One region of the Frankia sp. R43 genome, then DNA from elsewhere that is predicted to be linked to it. Evidence: riboswitches for the same ligand, from Rfam matches in the RefSeq annotation. Region 1 holds a riboswitch; each other region holds the start of a gene.
What was found. Region 1 has a riboswitch for cyclic di-AMP ahead of ACG83_RS22925 (C40 family peptidase). Riboswitches for the same ligand answer to the same signal wherever they lie in the genome.
Positions count from the first base shown of each region.

Region 1 (4,206 bases):
TTGCCGTTGGTAATCATCCTGCACGATGACAATTCGGATGCGAAGACGTTGGAAGAGGGGAGCAAGGTGTCCTCGCTGGCGAATCGCAAGGATCTCGCGCTCGCTTTCCCGGAGGCCGTCGCCGGAACCTGGCGACTGGACGACCCGAAAGGCGCGGACGTGCAGTACCTGAGCGACGTCGTGCGCTATATGGACGAGAAGCGGTCCGACATCGACCTGGACCGGGTGTACCTCTGGGGCATGGGCGAGGGGGCCCGGCTGGCGCTGCTCGCGGCCTGCACCTCGGCGACGCCCATCTACGCCGCGGTCGGCGTGGTGGGGCAGTTCGACACCGAGCCCGGGCCGACCTGCGACAACGTCACGCCGCATGGCCGGTTCGCCGAGACCGAGTGGGACAAGGGCGTCACGGACGCCCTGTGGAAGTTCTCCCGCGACCTGCACCGGACCGTGTGACAGACAGTCCGGCTCGACGAGACGGGTGGGACGAGGGTGGGTGCGACGAGGACGGGTGTGGGGTGCGGGGTCGGCCCCGCATCTGACTCCATCGGCCCCGCATCGGCCGCCACGTCATACTCCAGCCGAGTTGCTCTAGTTGCAAAGAACTAGTCACTTAGCTCGGATGTCCGGCGGCGGCCGAGGATGTCGCGGAGCCGCTGGCCAATTCGGGTCTTGCGGATCCGGTGAAGGTTGGATCAGCAGGCCTGCCGGTCTTGCCTCTCGGCTGGCTCCAGGGGCGCCGGAGGTGCTGCCTCCGGCCGTCGGCGCCGATTTCCTGTTCGGGCCCCGACCGTGATCCCGGTGAGGAGTCACGGTCGGGGCCCGCGTGGCCTGTCGGCGTCGCCGGGAGGGGGGTAACGGCGTCGACAGGCCACAAGGAGGCCGGGTGGCGGAGGGTCCGCTGGCCGCCGGTCCAATGGGGGGGGGATCGGAACGGCGACCAGCGGAGTCCGAGGCCTTCCGGCCGGATGGACGTCAGATGGGGGGGGATCTGACGTCCATCCCACCGGAAGGATCTACGATCTGCGGATCCGGGTGGGTGGCGCGTGTGGTTCTGTTTTGTTTATGCGGCAGGTGTTGATGCCCGATGGTCGCATTCTGGACGGTTTGCGCCGCATCTACACCGCTTATGCCGAAGTAGAATGATGTCGCAACGGCCTAAGTGCTGGAAGTGTCGAGACGGTCACGCGGCGAGCGCGAGTCGCGCGGCGTCAGGCACTTCCTGGCGGTGCGGGCTACGGGGCGTGCTCGCAGGTCTGCGGAAGGTGAGGCTGCGGTCCGGTGCAGGGGACCACACATCGGATCTGGTGACCGCCGGGCCGGAGTCAATCCCGACCAACGCCGACCCGGCGGCGGGAGCCGGGCGCGACCGGAGGGGGAGATCGCGCGGCGGCTCGTTCCGAGGACAGGGCGATCCGTGCTGCCCCGTCAGTGCGTGCGGCTTATCAGGTGAACAGGGGGGAGCCCGGAGCCAGCCGGCAAAGCAAGGTGGGCCGGCCGGTACTCACGGTGCTCAGGCGACGCGGCCGACCAGGTACGAAGTGGTGTAGATCGTCTGCAGCTTGACGACATCGCCACTGTGCGGGGCGACCCACATCTTGCCGTCGCCGGCGTAGATACCGACGTGGTAGATGTTGCCCGGGGTGCCGAAGAAGATCAGGTCGCCGGGGGCCTTGTTGTACTGGGAGATGTGCGTGGTCGCCGCGTACTGCTGGTCCGTCGTGCGGGGCACGCTCTTGCCGAGCTGCTTGTAGACGTACTGCACGAGCCCGGAGCAGTCGAACGAGTTCGGGCCTTCCGCGCCGTAGATGTACGGCTTGCCGGCCTGGAGCGATGCCAGGTAGACGGCCTTCTCGCCGATCGTGTTCGCTCCGACGTTCACGCTGACGACGGGCGTCTCGACCTCGACGGTCGAGCGGACGGCCTGACGGGAGGCCTGCGCCGGCACGGGGGGGCGAACCGTCAGGGTGGCGTCGTTCTCGGAGTGGGCGGACTGCAGCGAGTCCGTACCATCGAAGATCGCCGTGACGTTGGTGGTCGTCAGGACTCGGGCCGTGTAGGAGGCCTGGCCCCGGTCGTCCGTGGTGAGGTGCAGGAAGGTCGCCCACCCGGTGGGCAGCTTGACCTGGACCTTGATGAGCTGGTCGGCCAGCGGGGCCTTGGTCTGCTCGTCGTAGAGCGAGAAACCGATGTTGACCGGCTCGTTCGCGTTGACGGTGACCTCGGGGTTGGTCACCCGCAGGCCCACGTCGACCTTCGAGGAGAGGGTCGGCGCGGAGATGTCGGTGGTGGCGTCGAGCACGGTGGTGGACCCACTGCCGGCCACGGACGCAACCTGGATGGCCCCGTCGACGGCCAGTCGCGAGCCGATCTGCGTCGCGAGGGTCATCGGGGCGGTGTTCGACGCCTCATCAAACGCAGCGTCCGCGTTGGTGTCCGGAGCACATCCGGCGAGCGCGACCCCGGAGACTGCCACAGTCCCGGTGGTGACGGCGGCCACAGCTCGGGCCCTGGCTCTTGCTCGACTCGACGCCGTGGGGGCTGACGGTGCCCGGTGGCGGCCGCGGCCTTCCTGCTGCCGGCGTCTCTCGGTATCAAGCTGCACGCTTTGCGCAGACAACGTTGCGTTCCTTCCCGTACGCCTGCGAGGTGAGCTGTCGGGTTCGGGCTGGGCTGCCCGGTCCGTCGCGCGACCTTCGTGCGATGGACTTCACCCCTAGACCCGCACCACTACTTGGTGCCGGTCGGTGGAGGTGGGTCCCCCGCTCCTGCCCGAGGTGACGACTCGGAGGGGACACCGGGGCCGCGGGCAGGATTCGGCGTTCGGCCCGGTGTTGTCGTGACGTCGCAAGCGAGACTAGTCCACACGGATGGTGTGGGTAAACACTAGTCCCCCCCAACTACACCGAGTGTGCAAAGAAGTGCCCCTTGCGGGAGCGCATCTGCCCAGGTCAGAGGGGGTGCTGAGCTTCACGTCACGTTTTTGGACGGCCACACGAGGATCACGGACAAACACTTTAGGTGACGAGAAGTTCCGAACTGGCGGCCCGCAACAGACGCCGGAGCGGGCCGTGAAGCACGGCCACGGAGGGGTGCGGCTCGGCGCGGACGGCGGCTCGGCGTGGACGGGCCGGCTCGGCGTGGACGGGCCTGCCCAGGGGAACGGTTGTTCGGCGCGGACGGCCGGCTCAGCGCGGACGGCCGCTCCGGCGGCTCAGGAACCCGGAGTTGTGGAGCACCTGCAGCTCGATCGCGAGCTGTGTCACCTCGGGCGGAAGAGTGCGGTAGCTGCTCTGCATGGCCTCGACGGCCGCGCGCGCGTGCTCGGCGAGATCGTCCAGAGCCTGCTGGCGTTGACGCATCCGGGCTCGCTCCTCCTGGAGCGTCCGGACCGTGTCCTCCTGCCACTGCCTGGTGCGAATGATGTGCTCGCCGGCGTCCGCGGCCTGGCGCTCCGCGTCCTCCAGCCGGCTGAGCAGCGCGTCCAGAGCCTCCAGGCGGCTGGCGAGCTCGGCCATCAGATCGCCGCGGCCGGGCAGGAGCGAGAGCTCGTGTCGCCTCGGCTGGGGGTGCGTCATGGCTGACTCCGGCCGCGGCCTGCGGTGCGGGCCTGCTGGAGGGGCGTCGTGATCTGGGCGGAAGGCAGCCTGGAGGCGCACCATCGCCCCGCTCTCGACCATCGCCGAAGTTCCGACACGGTTGGTTACGTTAGTCGACGCATGGGATTTTAGGCGTGCGGTCGGCAGGATCCGGCACATAGTCAACGGACGACGGCGCGCGTCGAGGCCACCAGACGGGTGTCGACCAACGGATGCACCCGACTGGATGGATCATCACCGGTTGCCGTGTGATCCAGCGATCGGAGATCTCCGTGTCGACAACGGAAGGTTTCGGATGTGACGGAGCGAAGCGGCGGGCGAGTGGCTTGCGCCGTTCTGGCCACTGGATGCCATCCGACTGATCGTCACAATAAGTGATGTGGCTTGTGGCCTGTGATCGATCGCGACGACCGTCATGGCCCCGTGGCATGGGCGGGGTGCGGGTGGCGATGGCCGGGAGCCGCGATCCTGGCTGATGCCCGGTCATCGTCATCATCAGTGTGCAGCCGATCCGTGTGGATGTGTCGGTGGATCCGGATGGCGCCGTGTGGAGCAAGTATGTGAACCGGTTTTGGACGGTTTCCTAAGAATAGGATCCTGTCGTGCAACA
Region 1 covers NZ_LFCW01000005.1:470,841-475,046, reverse strand. Annotated here, with positions in the region: gene ACG83_RS22930 (PHB depolymerase family esterase) at 1-453, shown strand, start outside; gene ACG83_RS22925 (C40 family peptidase) at 1,511-2,497, opposite strand; cyclic di-AMP (ydaO/yuaA leader) riboswitch at 2,623-2,790, opposite strand; gene ACG83_RS22920 (hypothetical protein) at 3,186-3,575, opposite strand.

Region 2 (4,206 bases), 170 kb from region 1:
CGCCTCACAGCCCGCTGCCCGCCTCGACGGAGCCGTTCGTCCGGAGCCGGAGGTGGTCACGCTGGTCGCGGACGTCTCGACGCAGGAGTGCGGCGCACGGATGACCGAGCTCGCGCTCGCCAGCTTCGGGCGCCTGGACGTGGCCGTCCTCAACGCCGGCATCGGCGGGACCGTGCCCTGGGAGGCCGACGGAGCGATCGAGCGGCTGGACCGGATCCTCGCCGTGAACGTCCGTGGTGTGGCGATCGGCATCCGTTCGGTCGCGCCGGTGCTGCGGGCCGGCGGCGGGGGCTCGATTGTCGTGACGGCGTCAAGCGGTGGGCTGCAGGCGGATCCCGGCAACTGGGCCTACCACGCGTCGAAGGGCGCGGTGATCAATCTGGTGCGGGCCGCGGCGGTCGACTACGCGGCGCAGAACATCCGGGTGAACGCGGTGGCGCCCGGCCTGACCGAGACGTCGCTGATGGCCCCGTACCTGTCGCAGCCGGCGGTCGTGGAGGCCAGCAGCCAGCGGATCCCGCTGCAGCGTTGGGGCCGTGCGGACGAGCAGGCCGGCGCCGTCTGGTTCCTGGCCTCCGCGGCGGCCTCCTACATCACGGGCACCACGCTCGTCGCCGACGGCGGGCTGACCTCGCATCACGGCGCCGTCCCGCTGCCGCGGGTGCAGCGGGACTAGCGCTCGGAGGCCGGCCACGCCGAAAGCCCGGTTACGCCGAGAGCCCGGTTACGCCGAGAGGCGCAGTGGCAGCCGGCTCATCGCGCGTACCCAGGCGCTGGGCCGGTAGCTGGGCTCGTCCAGCAGGGTGATCTTCTCGGTGCGGGCGAGCAGGGCACGCAGCGCGATCGCGCCCTCGGCGCGGGCGAGCGGCGCACCGAGGCAGTAGTGGATGCCCAGGCCGAGACCGAAGTGGCGGGGAGCGCTGGTCGTCTGCGCGTAGCGGGCGACGTCGAAGTGGTCGGGTTCGCGGTACACGTCAGGGTCACGGTTCGCGGCTCCGATGAGCATCACCACGCTGTCGCCGCGGCTGAACGGATGGCCGTTCAGCTCGGTGTCCCGCAGCACGGTGCGGATCAGGAAGGGGAACGTGGGGTCGTAGCGGAGCATCTCCTCGATCGCCGCCGGTACGAGCTCGGGTTCGGCCCGTAGCCGCGCCAGCTGGTCGGGGTTGCGCAGGAGCGCCACGATGCCGCTGCCGATCAGGTTCACCGTCGTCTCGAACCCGGCCAGGAGCAGCAGGATGCAAAGGTCGAGCAGTTCCTGCTCCGGGAGCACGTCGCTGTCCTGCCCGGCTGCGACGAGCTGGCTGAGCAGGTCCTCGCGTGGCTTCGCCCGGACCTCGGCGATCAGGCCACGGAAATAGTCCTGGATGGAGTGCGTGGACTCGGCGCGGGCGCGCAGGTCCTCCGGTGTGAGGGTCATGTCGGGGGCCAGACCGCGTACGAGCGGGACGACCCATTCGCTGAAGACCGGCTCGTCCTCGGCCGGGACGCCGAGCAGGCGGCAGATGACCGACAGTGGCAGCGGGCGGGCGAACGCTTCGATCATGTCGACCTCGCCGGCCGCGAGAGCCGCGTCGAGCAGGGTGTCGACGACCGAGGTGATCTCGGCGGTCAGGGTCGCGACGACCCCCGGGGTGAAGGCACGGTTCACCAGGCCACGAAGCCGGGTGTGCTCCGGCGGGTCCTTCCGGAGCAGGGACTTCAGCCCGCTGTCGTCGGATCCGGTCGACCGATGGGCACCCGCGTGGAGGCCGGCCGAGTAGCCGCTGCCCAGGTCCGGGCTCTGGAAGACCGCGGAGCAGTCGGCGTGCCCGGTGATGATGGTGGTGACCCAGCCGCGGACCTCACTGCGGACGAACGCTCCGCTCTCCTGGATCGACCGGTAGGTGGGGTACGGGTTCTGCCGGCTGACCGCGTCGAGCGCGACCAGGATCGGCGGTGGCTGTTCGCTGGTCTTCTGCGGCGGCGGTGCGCTGTCCATCGCGAGCTCCTCTGCGACGTGCGTCGCGACTTATACTTCGAATATCGGCGGATGGCGTCAACCATCATCTCTGTCGCCAATCGCGGGATAGTACCGACAAATCCCCCGCGCACTGCCGGCCGGAAGCCCCGTGGCCAGGCGGCGTTCTGTCTGTTTCGCGTGATGTGTTCTCCGCGGGCCGGAGAATTTCTCGTCGCGCAGCCGAGTCCGGCGGTCACCGGGTGCACGGTGGTTCCGGTTGTGCTGTGGCGGGATGCTGACGCTGATGGAATGTCGGCGGCATGAAAGGGGCGTTCCACCGGGTCGAGGAGGCCGGCAGCGGCTTTCAAGGCCTCCTGGTGCTGAGTGGTGCTCTTCACGGAGGCCTGGAAATCGCGGGCGGGTGGTGGGTAACGTTGGTGACGTGCTTCCGGACCTGGGAAGCGCACATCGGGTGGCACGCCGAATCCCGCCTCGCCCGGTGCTTCGACATCCAGTAGGCGGGAGCGGGGGACCCAGGTTCCCGGGCGTCGTAGGCAGGCGTCCTCGGGGTGAAGCCGCATAGTGCGGTCGACCTGTCACGCACTGTGTGGCCGGGCTTTTCCGGCTCGAACCCGACAGCTAACTTCGTAGGTGTGGGGAAGGGTTTTTATTTTGTCCCTGATGACTTCGGGTGCTCGCAGGAACCGTCGTTCCATCCGTCGTGGCCGTGCTTTGCTGGTCGCGCCGGTGTTGGCGGCGACGATTGGTGGCGGTATCGCGATGTCCCAGCCGGCGGGTGCTGCGGCGCGGCCGGATGCGCATAGGTTCCTGAGTGCTGTGGTGCCGTGTGAGTCCGGTGGTAATCCGCGTGTGGTGAACTCGATTGGGGCTGGTGGGCTGTTCCAGTTCATGCCGGGTACGTGGCATGCGGTGGGTGGTAAGGGTCTGCCGCAGAACGCGAGTGTGGCTGAGCAGTGGAAGCGTGCGCATATTCTGTATGCGCAGCAGGGTTCGAGCCCGTGGGTGAGCTCGAAGCCGTGCTGGGGCCACAAGGTCTGAGCCCGGGTGAGCCCTCGGGCCGCACTGCGGAGCACCTCCCGGTGAGAACCGTGCCGGAGTCGGTGCTCTGGTGATCATGCCGGTGTGCCCGGACGTCCACGAGACGTCCGGGCACACCGGCATTTTGTGCGTTCGGTCGGCTGGCGGCCGGGCCGCGGTCATGGCTGGTCGCCTCAGGCGGCGGGGCGGGGCGGGGTGGGGCGGGAGCGGCGACCGCGGACGAGGTCTCGCGTGCCGTGCCCTGAATGATGCATAGAGTCAGGGTTGGCTATTGTTTTGGCTGAATGGCCGGCGCTGGGCTGTTTGTGCTGGTCACCGCTGTGCGGCACGGAACCCGACCCTGAGGGAGACCGATGAACGGTACGCCACCAGGCGCACCTGACGGATCGGGGCCGGCCCCGGATGCGGTGTTCAATCCGCTCACGCCCCAGGATCCTCGCGAGATCAGCGGCTACCGGCTCCGGGCCCGGATCGGCGCCGGTGGCATGGGTGCGGTGTACCTGTCCTACACCCCTGGTGGCCGGCCGCTCGCGCTCAAGGTCGCCCGGCCGGAGTTCGCCTCCGACCCCGAGTTCCGCCGCCGCTTCGAGAAGGAAGTGGCGATCGCCCAACGCGTCCAGGGCCTGTACACCGCCCCGGTCATCGACAGCGACGCCCAGGCCCCGCGCCCCTGGATGGCGACCGCCTACGTCGCGGCGCCCTCCCTCGCCGTGGCCGTCGCCCGCCAGGGCCCGCTGCCGGTGGAAAGCGTCCTCGTGCTCATCGCCGGGGTCGCCGAGGCACTGCAGTCCATCCATGTGGCGGGCGTGATCCACCGGGATCTGAAACCGGGGAACGTCATCCTTGCCGCCGACGGCCCGCGGGTCATCGACTTCGGCATCTCCCGAGCTGTCGAGGCGTCGTCGGTGCGGCTCACCAGAACCGGCGAACCGATCGGCACACCCGCCTTCATGGCGCCCGAGCAGATTCGCGGGAAAGCCCTGGACACCTCGGGTGACGTCTTCTCGCTCGGGGCCACCGCCTATTACGCGGCCACCGGCGAGCTGCCGTTCGGCGCGGATGTCGCCGTGTTCCACCGCATCGTGAACGAGCAGCCCGACTGGGACAGCTGCCCGGAGCAGATCCGCGGCATTTTGGAGCGCTGCCTGGAAAAGGATCCGGCGGCCCGGCCCACCCCCACCGATCTGATCAGCCTGTGTCGGAGG
Region 2 covers NZ_LFCW01000005.1:644,522-648,727, reverse strand. Annotated here, with positions in the region: gene ACG83_RS23545 (SDR family NAD(P)-dependent oxidoreductase) at 1-676, shown strand, start outside; gene ACG83_RS23540 (cytochrome P450) at 725-1,981, opposite strand; cyclic di-AMP (ydaO/yuaA leader) riboswitch at 2,411-2,611, shown strand; gene ACG83_RS42745 (transglycosylase family protein) at 2,624-3,001, shown strand; gene ACG83_RS42740 (serine/threonine-protein kinase) at 3,355-4,206, shown strand, end outside.
Region 2: another riboswitch for cyclic di-AMP. It lies ahead of ACG83_RS42745 (transglycosylase family protein); the one in region 1 lies ahead of ACG83_RS22925 (C40 family peptidase).

Region 3 (4,206 bases), 180 kb from region 1:
TCCTTCGTCGCCCGCCACCTATGGCCTGCGCGAGTCGGCGACCTTCGACCGCGCCACCATCGCCGGCATCCAGCGGGCCGCGAGCACCGGCGTCTACGACATTCGCGGCTGGGGGGCCAAGCGGGCCCTGCCGCATTTCGACGACCTGCTGTTCCTGGGTGCGTCGATGTCCCGCTACCCGCTGGAGGGCTACCGCGAGCGGTGTGGCACCGATGTGATCCTCGGGGACCGCAACGCGAAGTACCCGCTGCACCTCGACATTCCGGTGACGATCGCCGGGATGAGCTTCGGGGCTCTCTCCGCGCAGGCGAAGGAGGCGCTCGGCCGCGGCGCGAGCGATGTCGGGACGTCCACCACCACCGGCGACGGCGGGATGACTCCCGAGGAACGCGACCAGTCGAAGCACCTCGTCTACCAGTACCTGCCGTCGCGCTACGGGATGAACCCGACCGACCTGCGCAAGGCCGACGCCATCGAGGTGGTGCTCGGGCAGGGCGCGAAGCCCGGCGGCGGCGGCATGCTGCTCGGCCAGAAGATCTCCGACCGGGTCGCCGCCATGCGCACCCTGCCGCCCGGCATCGACCAGCGCTCCGCCTGCCGGCACCCGGACTGGACCGGCCCCGACGACCTCGCCATCAAGATCCTCGAACTGCGCGAGATCACCGACTGGGAGAAGCCGATCTACGTCAAGATCGGCGCGAGCCGCCCCTACTACGACGTGAAGCTCGCGGTCGCCGCCGGCGCGGACGTCGTCGTCCTCGACGGCATGCAGGGCGGCACCGCCGCTACCCAGGACGTCTTCATCGAGCACGTCGGCATCCCGACGCTGGCCGCGCTGCCGCAGGCGGTGCAGGCGCTGGACGAGCTCGGCCTGCACCGAAAGGTCCAGCTGATCGTCTCCGGTGGCATCCGTACCGGGGCGGACGTCGCGAAGGCGATGGCGCTCGGCGCTGACGCCGTCGCCATCGGCACGGCGGCGCTGATCGCGCTCGGTGACAACCATCCGCGGTACGCGGGCGAGTACGAGCGGCTCGGCTCGGCGGCCGGCTACTACGACGACTTCCAGGACGGCCGCGACCCGGCCGGCATCACCACCCAGGATCCGGAGCTCGCGGCCCGGCTCGACCCGGTCGAGGGCGGCCGGCGGCTCGCGAACTACCTGCGGGTGCTGACCATGGAGGCGCAGACGCTGGCCCGGGCCTGCGGCAAGGCGCACCTGCGCAATCTGGAGCCCGAGGACCTCGTCGCGCTGACGGTCGAAGCCGCGGCGATGGCCCGGGTGCCGCTTGCCGGGACCACCTGGATCCCGGGCGCCGACCGGTGAACGGGGAGACGCGCTGAGCGGCGAGCCGCCCGGGCAGCCGAGCAGCCAGCCACCCGGGCAGCCGAGCAGGCGGCCGGACGGTCAGCGGAGCAGGCGACCGGACGGATCGGGCAAAGAGGGCGCCATCGCTAGTGTTTCGGGTGTGGGGGAGGAGAACGCGTCCCGGCAGGGGCGGCTGGAGCGTGCCATCGCGGGCAACGTCCGGCGCCTGCGCCATGACCGTGGGCTGACCCTGGCCGAGCTCGCGACGCGCAGCGGTGTGTCCAGCGCGATGATCTCGAAGGTGGAGAACGCGTCGATCTCCTGCAGCCTGACCACGCTCGACCGGCTCGCCGAGACGCTCGACGTGCCGGTGACGTCGCTGTTCCGCGGCGCGGACGCCGCCCGGGAGGCGGTCTTCACCCGCGCCGGCACCGGGCCGCGGATCACCCAGCGCGGGACCCGGGTGGGCCACGAGTACACCCTGCTCGGCGCGCTGCGCGGCCCGCACAAGCGGATGGAGGCCCACATCGTCACGCTGACCGAGCGCAGCGAGGAGTTCCCGCTCTTCCAGCACCCGGGTACCGAACTGCTCTACATGCTCGAAGGGGAGATGATCTACGGCCACGGCGATGCCAGCTACGTCATGCGCCCCGGCGACGCGCTGCAGCTTGACGGCGAGGGTGCGCACGGGCCGAGGGAGCTGGTCCAGCTGCCGATCCGGTTCCTGTCGGTCGTGGCCTACGGCGAGGTCGGCGCCGGCCAGCCCTGACCCCACCGGGTGCGGTGCCGGCGAAAACGGATCAAGTCATGATGTGTCGAAATTCGGGCCGGAAAAATTCTTCGTCGCCACGGCGGGAAATTCGGTCGCGGGCCCGATCGTGCCACGCACCTTGCGCAGTGGTTGGGTTGACGGGTGGTGACGAATCGCTGACGCCGGTCGCATGGCGCCGGGAGAAAAAGGGCGAATTCTCGGCCGGCTAGACGTAACGCGGAAGAAATTCAAGACCGAGGTGTCGGATGTGACGCTCCTCACAAAGCCTTTGAATTGGTTTGTGGCTCGTGTGTAACGTCACTGCCGTGCTTCCGACTGGGGAGCGCACATCGGGTGGCCCGCCGAATCCTGCCCCACCCGGTGATTAACAAAACCGCAGGCAGGAGCGGGGGACCCAGGTTTCCCGGACGTCGAATTGCGGACGTCCTTGGGGTGAAGCCGCCGAGAGCGCGATCTGAAAGCGCCGGCCGGCCGGGCCATTCCCGGGCCCGAACCCGACAGCTAACTTCGCAGGCGTGGGGGAAGGACACCATTTTGTCCACTATTACCTCGGCTGCCCGCAGGAACCGTCGTTCCATCCGTCGGGGCCGTGCTCTGCTCGTCGCGCCGGTGCTCGCCGCGACCATCGGTGGCGGTATCGCGATGTCCCAGCCGGCGAGCGCCGCTGCCCGGCCGGACGCACAGCGCTTCCTGAGCGCGGTTGTCCCCTGTGAGTCCGGCGGTAACCCCCGCGCGGTGAACTCCATCGGCGCGGGTGGCCTGTTCCAGTTCCTTCCCGGCACCTGGCACGGCGTCGGCGGCAAGGGCCTGCCGCAGAACGCCAGCGTCGCCGAGCAGTGGAAGCGCGCCCACATCCTGTACGCGCAGCAGGGCACCAGCCCCTGGTACTCCTCGAAGAGCTGTTGGGGCGGCAGGATCTGACCCGCAGCAGACAACACCGGTGCGCCCGTGACGTTCTCATGACGTTGCGGGCGCATCGGCGTTTGTGTGGCGTGTGAGTGGTTGTTGATTGTTGTCCGTTGTCTTCGTTTGGTATCCCCTGGGTCTGCTATCAGGCATCTGACAGCAGGCTGACAGCTGCCTGATAGCTTCGCTGTCCTTCCGGCCCGATAGAGCACGTATGTCGTGTGTGCCTGCCGCGCGGGAGGCATCCGGTGGTTGCGCCGGTGCTGGCATGCGTGGGGGTGCGAGACGTGGCTGTTCGCGATCTGTTTCGACTGAGCGAGTATGCGCCGGGCGAGGGCCGGGGCGGACCGTCCGCGGTACGGGACGTCGCGGGCAAGCCGGCGCCCTCGGCGTTGGGAAGACGACCGCGCCAGCTCCCGTCGAAGCGCCACGGGCTTTTCCTGGCGGTCATCGCGTTCACCGTGTCGTCCTGCTCGGGTGACGTCGCCGCGAGGCCCGAGACCGCGGTCACTTCGGGAGCGGCCTCGCCGGGGCCTGCCACGTCAGCACCGCGCGTGCTGGGTCTGTGGCCCGAGGACTTCGTGCTGACCGAGGACCTGGCGACAACCTATTTCTCCGGCGTTCCCGCCGAGACCGATACCGCCGCTGTCCAGCCCGGGAAACGGTACCCCCCTGAGTTCGCGGACTGCCTCGGCCTGTCGGCGACGGACCTCAACTACGAGCCCGAGGCGACCGCTGTCGGCGCGATCTTCGTGAGTGATGACGGGGACTCGTTCATCTCGTCCTACGCCGAAATAGTGACCGAGAAGCAGGCCGCTGCCGTCCGCGCGATGTGGGCCAATCCCCGGTTCGCGGACTGCTCGGGCAGGGAGACCCAGGCCCGAATCGACGAGTCCGGCGCCGACCCCGAAGGGCTCGAATATCAGCTGGCCGGGGTCCAGCGTCCCCCGGCGCCGACCGGAGCCGCTGGGTATCTGCGCGTGACGTTGCAGGTGCGAGAGCAGGAATTCACCTACGACATGGCGGTGGACAACCTCGTCTTCATCGTCGATCACGTCGCGGTGACCGTCACGTACACGAACTACGAGCCCGCCCCGCCGATGGATCGGCTGCAGCTGATCGCTGACCAGATCTCCGGCAAGCTGGCCCAGCAGCAGCTGCGCCCCATCGCCGGCCGGCCCACGTCGGCCGGTACCGGGCTCCAGGCCGCGGGGAAGGCTGA
Region 3 covers NZ_LFCW01000005.1:650,205-654,410, reverse strand. Annotated here, with positions in the region: gene ACG83_RS23570 (FMN-binding glutamate synthase family protein) at 1-1,324, shown strand, start outside; gene ACG83_RS23565 (XRE family transcriptional regulator) at 1,467-2,075, shown strand; cyclic di-AMP (ydaO/yuaA leader) riboswitch at 2,408-2,608, shown strand; gene ACG83_RS23560 (transglycosylase family protein) at 2,622-2,999, shown strand; gene ACG83_RS23555 (hypothetical protein) at 3,272-4,206, shown strand, end outside.
Region 3: another riboswitch for cyclic di-AMP. It lies ahead of ACG83_RS23560 (transglycosylase family protein); the one in region 1 lies ahead of ACG83_RS22925 (C40 family peptidase).

Region 4 (4,206 bases), on a different contig from region 1:
CCACGGTGCGCTTCCGGTGGAACGGCACCGCGGTGCAGGCGCTCGACCCGATCCCGACCAACGACTGGTCGGCTCCGACGAGCCGCCGCTGAGCCGGCCATGTTCTACGTCCTGTAGAAAAGACGTCATGGGCGTGGTCTACGACATCGTTGTTGTGTTTCACCTGGTCGGGATGGCCATGATTGTCGGAGGGTGGCTCGCGCAGATCCGCTCGCCGCATCCGGTCATCACGCCCGGCATCCTGCACGGCGCCCTCGTCCAGATCGTCACAGGCATGATCCTGGTGGGGCTGGCGTCCAGCGGGGCCGTGGACCGGGACGTGGACAACGCCAAGATCGCGGTCAAGCTCGTCGTCGCGGCGGCCGTCGCCGGCATCGCCGTCGTGGGCAACGCCCGCGGCCGCGAGGCGCCGGCGGCCCTGGCTCACGCCGCAGGTGGGCTCGGGGTGGCCAATGTGGCGATCGCGGTGCTGTGGTGACGATGGCAGCCGGGCGGGCCTTCACGGCCCACGGGTGATCGCGGGCTGCGGGCTGCGGGCTGGGGACTGCGGGCTGGGGGGGCACCGGGCGTCGGCGGGATGGCCGACGCCCGGTGCCTTGTGCGTGCAGCCGGTGCGGGGGCGCCGAGTCAGTGCCCTTCCGGTGCCTCGACCAACTCGGTGAGCACACCGCCGACACCCTTCGGGTGCATGAAGGCGATGCGGCTGCCGGCCGTGCCGTGCACGGGCGTCTTGTTGACCAGGTCGAAGCCGGCGACGGTGAGCGCCGCCAGCGCGGAGTCGATGTCACCCACGCCGTAGGCGATGTGGTGGATGCCCGGCCCCTTCTTGGCCAGGAACTTGCCGACCGGGGTGTCCTCGCGGATCGGCTCCAGCAGCTGGACGTAGGAACCGCCGGTGTCGCCCTTGTGGACCAGCAGCATGGCCTCGCGCACGCCCTGCGCCTCGTTGGTCTCCTGATGCGCGACCGTCAGGCCGAATGCGGCCTCGTAGCGAGGAATGGCCTCCTCCAGCGAGGCCACGGCGATCCCGACATGGTCGATCCTGGTCAGCACAACATCGCTCCTGGTCGTAGGACGGTCGGCCCGTGGCGGCGTCCGGCCCGGGCCCAGCCTCCGAGAGTGCCCGGATACGGCGTTGCGGTCCACTGAATCCAGTACGCCGTGTCCCGGTCACCACCGACCTGTGGCGCGCGTCACCCCGGGCTTCGTCGAAGTTTCATGACGAGTGGTGCGGGAAGGTCCCAGTCACCGCAGTCGGTATGAATTCCCCGCTCGGACCCACAAGAAGATCCGTGTTGTCTGTAGTGATTAATGGAAGGCGTGTAACGGTGCCTGGAGCTCGGCTGGATCGCATTTCTGCCGAGTCGATGCCAGGGGTGCGGCTTATCGCCGGAAAACGCGGCGTCCCCGCCGTGACGCCTCTGGATGTCCAGGGGCCCGCGGCGGGGACGGTGCGTCGAGTCGATCGACGATTCCGATCAGCTTACGAGGGGCAGCTGATCGACCGGTCGCTCGCTCGGGTATTCGGTTGTGCGGCCGATCAGCCGAACAGGGCCTTGTGGGTGAGCGGGCCGATGACGCCGTCGGGCACCAGGCCGTGCTTCTTCTGGAAGTCGATGACCATGTGGTTGGTCTGCGGTCCGAAGTAGCCGTCGACGACGATCGGGTAGCCGAGCTTACGCAGCTGGTCCTGCACCAGGGAGACATCCCAGCGGGGGCCGGACACGCCCAGCCGCATGTAGCCCGAGTCGACGGCGCGGTTGGCGCTGGTGGACGGCGCGGTGGACACCGTGGTGCTCACCGAGTTGCCCACGGCCGCGGCTGCTGCGGCTCCACGAGCCAGGTACTTCGTGTGCATGCCGTTGGTGTAGGCGCTCCACGCGGTGATGCCCTGGCTCTGGCAGACCTGCCGTGCGGCCCAGGCGTTGACGTTCGGGTCGTAGAGGTCGCGGTTTCCGACCCAGCTGGCATGCGCGCGCATGTTGATCTGCCACAGGCCGCGGGAGTCCTCGCCGACGGTCGCGTGGGCGGTGGTGTTGCCGCCGGACTCGGCGAGCGCGACGGCGACCCAGGTGCTCAGCGGAATTCCGCGGCAGGAGTTCAGGCCGGCGTTCTTCGCCGCCTGCGCGATGCTGGTGTCCGAGATTACCGCCGCGCTGGCGGGGCTCGCGGTGAAGAACAGGCCGGCGGATGCCCCGATGACGCTCGCCGCGGCAACAGCAGCGGAGCGACCACGGCCTCGGCGGCGGACGCTGGGGGACTTGCGGTGCTTTCCGGTCGACATCAAGATATCTCGTTTCTACGTTGAAGAGCAGGCGGGTAGGGCGTCTTCGGGCGCCAGTGATCCGTACACGGATCAATGAGTCGCGACGAAATGGGGTCGCGAAAAAAGGCGCACGAATGGACGCGCGTTCTGCTATCGGCGTGAAATTTGTCTGGGCCCGAGCGGGCCCCAGATCTCCGGTGTCAACCCCGGGTTACGGGCGCGGCGTTACCGCGGCGGCGTTCCGAGGGACGGATGCAGTCCCGGCTGCTATTCCAAGCATGCGTACACGCAGATCCTTCCCGTACGCCTGCGAGGTTAGCTGTCGGGTTCGGGCCGGGAAGCCCGGTCGGCGCGCGCTGCGCGGCGACTTCACCCCGAGGACGGCCGCCTGGGTGCGGTGGCCATCCGGAGGAACCTGGTTCCCCCGCTTCTGCCCTGGTGGTCACTAGGAGGGGACGACGGGCCTAGGGCAGAACTCGGCGTACGACCCGTCGCTTGTTTGGTGCCAACACACCGTAACGAACTACTAAGGGTAGTCGCAAGTCCCAGTTTTTGCCCTTTTGTGGCGCTACCTAGTCACGATGCGTACAACAGGTTGGTGTATGCGCACTGTACGCGACGAAGAGGGGGAGAGGGTCCGCCGAGTACCGCAGGTGCCGCCGATGTGGTGTATGCGGCGTTCTGCCGGCTGCTTGAGCTGCGCGTGGTGACCGGGTCGTCCGCGGAGGGTGGTGACCGATCCGCAGTGATCCCTGGCAGGCCTGTCGGCTCGCGATCGCCGAATCGGCTGTGATGTGCGTAGCATCTCCGGCGAGAGTGGAATACCGGACCCTGCCCCGTCCCCGTGGGGCCCTCGCCGACGTCCTACGGTGACTGGCGGGGCGGTTCCGCGGAACCGCCCCATACGTCGCGGGCAAGCTGGCGGTGTGGGCGCTCTCCCGTCGACCGCGCCGTCAGGAACAGGCTCGCCCGGCCAGCGGACCGGGCGAGCCCGAGCGGATGTGCGATGTGATCAGACCCAGCCGGACATCGGGTAGGCCGTCATCAGGTCGCGCACCTCGCCGGCGATGCGGCTGATGGTGGTCTCGTCGTCATCGCCCGCGGCCTTCACGGCCTCGTCGATCCAGCCCGCCAGCGTCGGCATCTGCTCCGGCTGCAGTCCGCGGGTGGTGATCGCGGCCGTTCCCAGCCGGACGCCGGACGGGTCGAACGGCTTGCGCGGGTCGAACGGAACGGTGTTGTAGTTGAGCTCGATACCGGCCCGGTCCAGCGCCTTCGCGGCCGGCTTGCCGGCGACGCCACGGCTGGTCAGGTCGATCAGGATCAGGTGGTTGTCGGTGCCGCCGGTGACGAGGTCGAAACCGCGGGCGGACAGCGCCTCGGCGAGCGCCTTCGCGTTCGCGACGACGCGGTGGGCGTACTCGCGGAAGTCCGGGGTGGTGGCTTCGCGCAGCGCGACCGCGATGGCGGCGGTCGTGTGGTTGTGCGGGCCGCCCTGCAGGCCTGGGAACACCGCCTTGTCGAGGGCGGACGCGTGCGCCGCGTCCGACATGATCATCGCGCCGCGGGGCCCGCGCAGGGTCTTGTGCGTGGTGGTGGTGATGACCGGCGCGTGGCCCACGGGCGAGGGGTGGGCGCCACCGGCGATCAGGCCGGCGATGTGGGAGATGTCCGCCACGAGCACGGCGTCGATCTCGCCCGCGATCGCCGCGAAGGCGGGGAAGTCGATGGTGCGGGGGATCGCGGTCCCACCACAGAAGATCACTTTTGGCCGGTGCTGGAGCGCGAGGTCGCGCACCTCGTCGAGGTCGACCCGCCCGGTGTCCTGGCGTACTCCGTACCGGACCCCCTGGAACCAGCGGCCGGTGGCCGACACCGTCCAGCCGTGGGTCAGGTGGCCACCCGAGGGCAGGCCCATGCCCATCACGGCATCGCCCGGC
Region 4 covers NZ_LFCW01000013.1:27,610-31,815, forward strand. Annotated here, with positions in the region: gene ACG83_RS38310 (LppP/LprE family lipoprotein) at 1-92, shown strand, start outside; gene ACG83_RS38315 (hypothetical protein) at 128-478, shown strand; gene mce (methylmalonyl-CoA epimerase) at 628-1,053, opposite strand; gene ACG83_RS38325 (peptidoglycan-binding protein) at 1,541-2,284, opposite strand; cyclic di-AMP (ydaO/yuaA leader) riboswitch at 2,557-2,758, opposite strand; gene glyA (serine hydroxymethyltransferase) at 3,279-4,206, opposite strand, start outside.
Region 4: another riboswitch for cyclic di-AMP. It lies ahead of ACG83_RS38325 (peptidoglycan-binding protein); the one in region 1 lies ahead of ACG83_RS22925 (C40 family peptidase).